Kitasatospora fiedleri: one gene and its partner. The protein of the gene in region 1 binds, or shares a complex with, the protein of each later gene. Links are inferred from orthologs where the notes say so. Each region holds a gene or a part of one and is shown on either strand. Other genes may lie near its edges.

Region 1 (4,433 bases):
TCGACATCGGCTGCGGGATGACGGCCGTGAAGTCCTCGCTCACCGCGAAGGACCTGCCCGACGACCTGTCGCACCTGCGCCACCGGATCGAGCAGGCCATCCCGGTCGGCCGCGGCCTGCACACCGACCCGGTCGACCCGGGCAAGCTGCACGGCGTGTCCACCGCCGGCTGGGACGACTTCTGGCGGCGCTTCGACGGCATCGCGCCGGACGTCCGCTGGCGGCGCGAGCGGGCCGCCCAGCAGATGGCCACCCTCGGCGGCGGCAACCACTTCATCGAGCTCTGCCTGGACGACGACGGCGCGGTCTGGCTGATGCTGCACTCCGGTTCGCGCAACATCGGCAAGGAGCTGGCCGAGCACCACATGTCGATCGCCCGGTCCCTGCCGCACAACCAGGGCCTGATCGACCGCGACCTCGCGGTCTTCATCGCCGACACCCCGCAGATGGCCGCCTACCGCTCCGACCTGTTCTGGGCGCAGGAGTACGCCAAGCACAACCGGGCGCTGATGATGGTCCTGTTCCAGGACGCGGTCCGCCGCGAACTGCCCAAGGCCCGGGCCGTGTTCGAGCCGATGATCTCCTGCCACCACAACTACGTGGCCGAGGAGCGCTACGACGGCGTCGACCTGCTCGTCACCCGCAAGGGCGCGATCCGGGCCGGCTCCGGCGAGTACGGCATCATCCCGGGCTCGATGGGCACCGGCTCGTACATCGTGAAGGGCCTGGGGAACGCCGCCTCGTTCAACTCGGCCTCGCACGGCGCCGGTCGGAAGATGAGCCGGACGGCGGCCAAGAAGCGCTTCACCACGGCGGACCTGGTCGCGCAGACGGCGGGCGTCGAGTGCCGCAAGGACGCCGGCGTGGTCGACGAGATCCCCGGCGCGTACAAGCCGATCGAGAAGGTCATCGAGCAGCAGCGGGATCTGGTCGAGGTGGTGGCGCACCTCAAGCAGGTGATCTGCGTGAAGGGCTGACGGCCGGTCAGGGCCCGGAGGTGCTGCGGGCCGGGGCGAAGACGTACCGGTCCAGCACCAGCGGGATGTCCGCGAGGATCTCCGGGTCGCCCTGCGGGTCCTCCTGGAACGCCAGGCCGAGCATCCGCACGGCCACGGCCACGGCCACACCCGCCCGGCGGCGGGTCTCGGCCGTGCCCGCCAGCCCGAACGAGTCCACCAGCACCTCGTGCACGCGCTCCACGATCCGCCGGTCCACCTCGGCCCCCTCGCTCGCCAGCGCGGGGACCTTCGCCACGTGGAACCACACGTGCCGGTAGCCGGGCAGGGTGCGGAACCGGTCCGCGTACGCCTCGACCACCCGGGCGAGGAACTGCTCGGACGACGCGCAGGCCGCCACCGCCGCCGGGTCGGTGGCGGTGGCCAGCAGCCGCAGGTCGCCCTCCAGCCAACTGCGCTCCAGCGTTTCGAGCACCGCCTCCTTGTCCGGGAAGAACCGGTACAGCGCCCCCACCGACATCCCGGCCTCGGCCGCGATCTGCTTGGTGCTGAGCTGGTCGAACGGCATGGTGTCCAGCAGCCGGGCGGTGGTGGCCAGGATGCGGGCGAACTTCTCGCGGCTGCGCTGCTGCTGCGGCTCGCGGACCAGGGGGGACACGGCGGGCTCACTCTCCTTCTGCGGTGCCGGGCGGACGGGCCTCTTGACGCACCGGAAAAACGTGAACGATATTTTTGTTCATGTATTCGCGCGGCTTCCCCGTCCTCTGGGCGTCCGTCACCATATCCAGCCTCGGCGACGGTATGCGCTTCGTCGCCCTCCCGCTGCTCGCCGTCGGGCTCACCGGCGACGCCCGGCTGATCGCCCTGGTCGCGCTGGCCGGCCAACTGCCCTCGCTGCTGCTCGCCCTCCCCGCCGGGGCCTGGGCCGACCGGCTCGACCGCCGCCGCATCCTCTTCTGGGCCGACGCCGCCCGCACCCTCGTGGTCGGCGCGCTGGCCGTCGCGGTCGCCGCCGGGACCGCCTGGATCGGCTGGCTGGTGCTGGCCGCGCTGCTGCTCGGCACCGGCGAGATCCTCTACAGCGCCGGCTGGTCCGGCATGGTCCCCACCCTGGTCCCGCCCGCCGAACGGGCCCGGGCCAACTCCCGGCTGCAGGCCAGCGCCCTGATCGCCGACACCCTGCTGGGCACCCCGCTCGGCGCGGTGCTGTTCGGGCTGGCCGCGGCGCTCCCGCTCGCCGTCGACACCCTCTCCTTCGCCGTCGCGGCCGCCCTGGTGCTCCTGCTGCGCGGAGACTTCCACCCCGGCCGGGCGGCGGACGCCACCGGGCGGGCCCCGCTGGGGAGTCAGGTCGCCGAAGCACTGCGCTGGCTGCGCGGCCGCCCCGTCCTGTTCCGGCTCTGCCTGGCCGGCGGCGTCTCGGGGGCGGTCTCCTCCGGGCTGATCGCCGTCCTGGTCCTCTACACCAGCCGCGCCCAGCACCTCGGCCCCACCGGATTCGCCCTGCTGGTCGCGGCCTTCGCCGTCGGCGGCCTGCTCGGCAGTGCCCTCACCCCGCGGCTGCTGCACCGCTGGGGCGTCCGTACCACCATGGTCGCCGGTGTCCTCGGCTCGGCGACCTGCGCGCTGCTGGTGGCGCTCGCCCCCGCCTCCGAGATCGCGGCCCTCGGTGTCGCCGCCTACGGCCTCACCGAGTTTGCCTGGGCGATCGGCGGAGTGACCCTCCGTCAGGCCCAGATCCCCTCCCGCCTGCTGGGCCGGGTCTCCATGGCCTACCAGCTCGTCTTCAGCGCCGCGGGCGCGACGGGCGCGGCCCTCGCCGGCGTCCTCGCCCACCAGTGGGGCCCCCGCGCTCCCTACTTCGCCGGTGCCGCCCTGCTCCTGGCCGTCCCCCTGCTCCTCCCGGGCACCCGCCGCGAGGCGGCGGGCTGGGCGCTGGTGAGTGGCTGAGGAGATACGGCGGGGCGCGCATCCGGGGCCCGGGGAACGGCGGGGCCGTGCTGCTGGCGGCCGGAGCCCGTCGGAGGTCCGTGCTGCTGCGTGCAGTGAACGGAACCCGAAGCAGCGGCGCGCACCGGCAGCAGACCCGGGCTCGCCGTTCCCCGAGCCCCTGGCGGGGCGCTCTGCTTATGCGGCGGGCAGCTCGTCCAGGCCCTCCTGGACCAGCTTGGCGACGCGGTCGAGCGCGGCCTCGGCGCCGTCCGCGTCGGCGGCGAGGACGACGGTGTCGCCGCCGACCGCGCCGAGGGCGAGGAGGCCGAGCATGGAGCCGGCGTTGACCGGGGCGCCGCCCTCCTTGGCGATGGTCATCGGGACGCCGGTGGAGGTGACGGCCTTGACGAAGACGGAGGCGGGACGGGCGTGCAGGCCCTCGGCCCAACCGATGGTGACGCGGCGCTCAGCCATGAGAGGTGCCTTTCACGTGGTGCAGGGTGGTGCAGTGTTGTCTAGACCAGTGTTGCACGGTCGGGCACTGCGGGCCCGTCGGCGCGGGGGCGCGGCGACGGCACGGCCAGCGTGCCGCGCCCGGCACGCCTGGCGCCATCAGGCTCGCCGACGACTACGCTGGCGGGCGTGGAGCACGAGCGCGCGGCGGCGGACAACGGGTACCCCCAGCACTGGGAGGCGGACGTCCTGCTGCGGGACGGCGGCACCGCCCGGATCCGGCCGATCACCGCCGACGACGCGGACCGCCTGGTGGAGTTCTACGAGCAGGTCTCGGACCAGTCGAAGTACTTCCGGTTCTTCGCCCCCTACCCGCACCTGTCCGACAAGGACGTCCGCCGCTTCACCCGGCACGACTACGTGAACCGGGTCGGCCTGGCCCTCGTCGTGCGCGACAGGTTCGTCGCCACCGTCCGCTACGACCGGATCGACAAGGACGGGATGCCGTCCACCACCGGCACCGACGCCGAGGTCGCGTTCCTGGTGCAGGACGCGCACCAGGGCCGGGGCATCGCCTCCGCGCTGCTGGAGCACATCGCGGCGGTCGCGCAGGAGCGCGGCATCCGCCGCTTCACCGCCGAGGTGCTGCCGGAGAACCGGAAGATGGTGAAGGTCTTCACCGACGCCGGGTACACCCAGCGGCGCAGCTTCGCCGACGGCGTGGTGCACCTGGAGTTCGACCTGGAGCCGACCGCCGCCTCGCTGGCCGTCATGCGCGCCCGCGAGCACCGCGCCGAAGCCCGCTCCGTGCAGCGCCTGCTGACGCCCCGTTCGATCGCCGTGATCGGGGTCTCGCGCAACCCGCACTCGGTCGGCCGGGCGCTGCTGCGCGACGTCCGCTCCGGCTTCGACGGCCCGGTGTACGCGGTGAACCGGGGCGCCGAGCCCGGCACCGAACTGGAGGGCGTGCCCACCCACCGCTCGGTGCTGGACGTCCCCGGGCCGGTGGACCTCGCGGTGATCGCGGTGCCGGAGCCGGCCGTCCCCGGCGCGGTCGCCGAGTGCGGGGCGCACGGCGTGCGGGGCCTGGTG
Region 2 (4,666 bases), 4.0 Mb from region 1 along the record:
ACACCTACCCCGGCACCTGGCGCCACGGCGACTGGATCACCGCCACCTCCCGCGGCACCGTCGTCATCCACGGCCGCTCCGACTCCACCCTCAACCGCCAGGGCGTCCGGATGGGCTCCGCCGACATCTACGAGGTGGTCGAACGGCTCCCCGAGATCGCCGAATCCCTGGTCATCGGCCTCGAAGAGCCGGACGGCGGCTACTGGATGCCGCTGTTCGTCGTCCTCACCCCCGGCGCCGAACTGGACGACGACCTCACCACCCGCATCCGCACCTCACTGCGCACCCAACTCTCCCCGCGCCACGTCCCCGACGAGGTGATCACCGTCCGGGGCCTCCCGCACACCCTCACCGGCAAGCGCCTCGAAGTCCCCGTCAAGCGCCTGCTCGGCGGCACCCCCCTCACCCAGGCCGTCAACCCCGGCTCCGTCGACAACCTCGACCACCTGCGCTTCTTCGAACAGCTCGCCACCACCCGCAAGCAGCCCTAGCCGGAGAAGGCCCCGAGGGGCCGCCACCGCCCCCACGGCGGCAGCGACCCCTCGGGAGTCCGTGACCCCTACTCCCCGGACAGCACCCGCTGCGCCGCCTCCCGCGCCTCCTCCGCACCGTCCGCCGCCCGCGCGGCCCCGGCCGCCCGCTGGCACTGCGCCAACGACGCCCGCGCCAACCCCGCCCGCACGTACGGGATCGCCGCCGCACCCATCGACAGGCTCGTCACCCCGAGCCCCGTCAGCACGCACGCCAACAGCGGGTCCGACGCCGCCTCCCCGCACACCCCGCAGCTCTTCCCGGCCGCCTTCGCCGCCTCCGCCGCCGCCGCGATCAGGTCCAGCAGCGCCGGCTGCCACGGGTCCTGCAACCGCGCCAACGACCCCACCTGCCGGTCCGCCGCGAACGCGTACTGCGCCAGGTCGTTCGTCCCCAGCGACACGAACTCCACCTCCCGCAGGATCGCCCCGGCCCGCAGCGCCGCCGACGGGATCTCCACCATCGCCCCGTACTTGGCGTCCAACCCCACCTCCCGACAGGCCGCCGCGAACGCCCGCGCGTCCACCCCGTCCGCCACCATCGGCGCCATCACCTCCAGGCGCACCGTCAACCCCTCCGCCGCCCGCGCCAGCGCCCGCAACTGCGACCGCAGCACCTCCGGGTGCTCCAGCAGCGTCCGCAACCCGCGCACCCCCAGCGCCGGATTCGGCTCGTCCCCAGGCGTCAGGAACTCCAACGGCTTGTCCGCCCCCGCGTCCAGCACCCGCACCACCACCCGGGCCCCCGGAAACGCCTCCAGCACCTTCCGGTACGCCTCGACCTGCTTGTCCTCGCTCGGCGCGTGCGCCGAATCGTCCAGGAACAGGAACTCCGTCCGGAACAGCCCGACGCCCTCCGCCCCGTTCTCCAACGCCGCCGGCACGTCCCCCGGACCACCCACGTTCGCCAGCAACGGCACCATGAACCCGTCCGACGTCCGCCCCGGCCCGCTCGACGCCGCCAGCGCGGCCTTCCGCTCCGCCGCCAGCCGCCGCAACTCCTCCTGCCGATCCGCCGCCGGCTCCACCACCACCTCGCCCGACGCCCCGTCGACCGCCACCACCACCCCCTCCGCCAACCCTGTCGCCCCCGCCAGCGCCACCACCGCCGGCACCCCCATCGCCCGCGCCAGGATCGCGCTGTGCGAGGTCGGCCCGCCCTCCTCCGTCACGAACCCCAGCACCAGCGACGGGTCCAGCAACGCCGTGTCCGCCGGCGCCAGGTCCCGCGCCAGCAGCACGTACGGCTCGTCACTGTCCGGCACCCCCGGCATCGGCACCCCCAGCAGCCGCGCCACGATCCGGTTCCGCACGTCGTCCAGGTCCGCCACCCGCCCGGCCAGGTACTCACCCGCCGCCGCCAACAGCTCCCGGTACGCCGCGAACGCGTCGTACACCCCGCGCTCCGCACTGCTCCCCGACTCGATCCGCCGGTTCACGTCCGCCGACAGCTCCGGGTCCTGCGCCATCAGCGCCTGCGCCTCCAGCACCGCCTGCGCCTCACCCCCCGCCAGGTTCCCGCGCGCCACCAGGTCCGCGGCCACCGCGTCCACCGCCGCCTGCGCCCGGGCCCGCTCCCGCGGCACCTCCTCGGCCGACACCTGGGTCACCGGCGGCTCCAGCACCGCCGTCCCCATGTGCCGCACCTGCCCGATGGCGACCCCGTGGCTGACCCCCACGCCCCGCAGCGTCCGCTCCATGGTCCGAAACCCCTTCGCCGTCCGTCGCCGTCAGTTCCGTCACTTCCGTCAGTTCCAGATGAACAGCTCGCCGCCGGCCGTGACATCGCCCGACTCCGCCACCCCGCTCAACTGCTCCGCCGACGCCTCCAGCGCCACGATCGGCGAGATCGGGGACTTCCCGGCCGCCTCCACCGCCGCCGGATTCCACTTGATCACCGGCTGCCCCCGCTTCACCCGGTCCCCCTTGTGCACCAGCAGCTCGAACCCCTCCCCATTGAGCTGCACCGTGTCGATCCCCAGGTGCGTCAGCACCCCGTGCCCGTTCTCGTCCATCACCACGAACGCGTGCGGATGCATCGACACCACCTGCCCGTCCACCGGAGCCACCGCGTCGATCGGCTCCCGCAACGGATCGATCGCCGTCCCCGGCCCGACCATGGCCCCCGCGAACACCGGGTCGGGAACGTTGGCGAGGCCGACAGCGCGACCGGCGAGCGGCGACGTGACAGTGGTCATGGTGGAGCCTCCCAGGTACGGAGTACATCGCGTGCGGCCGCGGGCAGCGGCCCATTGATCGACTGAACCAAAATTACGTCAACTTCGGACATCCCATGACATAACGCCCGCGAGCCGCCCGGGTGAAGATCCCCTCCCGCCCCAACCGAGCCGCACACGAACCGACCGCCCCGCGCCCTCCCCGTCGACCCCGCCACCCGCAAGTGGTCTAGTCCTCTCGGCCAACCCGCCGCACTCTACGGCATCCGAGTGAGCCCCCACCTGCCACTCCCACCCGCCCCGCGCAGGCCCAACCGAGTGAACTCCGCCCCCGCCCCGATTAGGTGCTCGGCCACCGACCCGCTATGGTTGCTCAGGTCGCCGCGCAACGGCGGTAAACAGAGCAAGTCAGGCGAGTAAAGCTTCGGTCAACGCCGAATAAACAGTCTGGTAAGCTCGAAACACGAAAGAACGAAGCGCCCGGGGAGTTCGCAGAAATGCGGCTCGAAGGAAGCGTCCGTTCCTTGAGAACTCAACAGCGTGCCAAAAGTCAACGCCAGATATGTTGACATCCCCGGCCTCGACTCTGTTCGGGGTTGGAGATTCCTTTTGAAGTAAAACACTAGCGAGGACGCAGTGCGCGGGGCCGCCCTATTCCGGTGGTTGCCGTGCCGCTCTTTCGTGGAAGCATTCACGGAGAGTTTGATCCTGGCTCAGGACGAACGCTGGCGGCGTGCTTAACACATGCAAGTCGAACGGTGAAGCCCTTCGGGGTGGATCAGTGGCGAACGGGTGAGTAACACGTGGGGAATCTGCCCTGAACTCTGGGACAAGCCTTGGAAACGAGGTCTAATACCGGATACGACCTTCTCCTGCATGGGGGTTGGTGGAAAGCTCCGGCGGTTCAGGATGATCCCGCGGCCTATCAGCTTGTTGGTGGGGTAATGGCCTACCAAGGCGACGACGGGTAGCCGGCCTGAGAGGGCGACCGGCCACACTGGGACTGAGACACGGCCCAGACTCCTACGGGAGGCAGCAGTGGGGAATATTGCACAATGGGCGGAAGCCTGATGCAGCGACGCCGCGTGAGGGATGACGGCCTTCGGGTTGTAAACCTCTTTCAGCAGGGAAGAAGCGCAAGTGACGGTACCTGCAGAAGAAGCACCGGCTAACTACGTGCCAGCAGCCGCGGTAATACGTAGGGTGCGAGCGTTGTCCGGAATTATTGGGCGTAAAGAGCTCGTAGGCGGCCTGTCGCGTCGGATGTGAAAGCCCGGGGCTTAACCCCGGGTCTGCATACGATACGGGCAGGCTGGAGTGTGGTAGGGGAGATCGGAATTCCTGGTGTAGCGGTGAAATGCGCAGATATCAGGAGGAACACCGGTGGCGAAGGCGGATCTCTGGGCCATTACTGACGCTGAGGAGCGAAAGCGTGGGGAGCGAACAGGATTAGATACCCTGGTAGTCCACGCCGTAAACGTTGGGAACTAGGTGTTGGCGACATTCCACGTCGTCGGTGCCGCAGCTAACGCATTAAGTTCCCCGCCTGGGGAGTACGGCCGCAAGGCTAAAACTCAAAGGAATTGACGGGGGCCCGCACAAGCAGCGGAGCATGTGGCTTAATTCGACGCAACGCGAAGAACCTTACCAAGGCTTGACATACGCCGGAAACGTCCAGAGATGGGCGCCCCCTTGTGGTCGGTGTACAGGTGGTGCATGGTTGTCGTCAGCTCGTGTCGTGAGATGTTGGGTTAAGTCCCGCAACGAGCGCAACCCTTGTTCTGTGTTGCCAGCGAGTAATGTCGGGGACTCACAGGAGACTGCCGGGGTCAACTCGGAGGAAGGTGGGGACGACGTCAAATCATCATGCCCCTTATGTCTTGGGCTGCACACGTGCTACAATGGCCGGTACAAAGGGCTGCGATGCCGCGAGGCGGAGCGAATCCCAAAAAGCCGGTC

The links.
Region 2: the proteins of QMQ26_RS24930 (region 1) and QMQ26_RS07205 are in contact, whole or in part, in an NMR structure (PDB 1GGR), measured with the Escherichia coli proteins. The link is inferred for Kitasatospora fiedleri from one-to-one orthologs.

Annotation. Positions count from the first base shown.
Region 1 is NZ_OX419519.1:5,456,793-5,461,225, forward strand. The notes cover bases 1,724-4,433. They hold QMQ26_RS24930 (HPr family phosphocarrier protein), read right to left. Parts: upstream 3,363-4,433; coding sequence 3,084-3,362; downstream 1,724-3,083. Other genes in these bases: QMQ26_RS24925 (MFS transporter), read left to right, coding at 1,724-2,906; QMQ26_RS24935 (bifunctional acetate--CoA ligase family protein/GNAT family N-acetyltransferase), read left to right, coding at 3,531-4,433. Also shown: QMQ26_RS24915 (RtcB family protein), read left to right, coding at 1-977; QMQ26_RS24920 (TetR/AcrR family transcriptional regulator), read right to left, coding at 985-1,614; more of QMQ26_RS24925, read left to right, coding at 1,695-1,723.
Region 2 is NZ_OX419519.1:1,482,720-1,487,385, reverse strand. Bases 1,004-3,946 are described here. They hold QMQ26_RS07205 (PTS sugar transporter subunit IIA), read right to left. Parts: upstream 2,729-3,946; coding sequence 2,279-2,728; downstream 1,004-2,278. Other genes in these bases: ptsP (phosphoenolpyruvate--protein phosphotransferase), read right to left, coding at 1,004-2,230. Also shown: QMQ26_RS07215 (acetoacetate--CoA ligase), read left to right, coding at 1-491; more of ptsP, read right to left, coding at 560-1,003. UniProt on the Escherichia coli protein: The phosphoenolpyruvate-dependent sugar phosphotransferase system (sugar PTS), a major carbohydrate active transport system, catalyzes the phosphorylation of incoming sugar substrates concomitantly with their translocation across the cell membrane.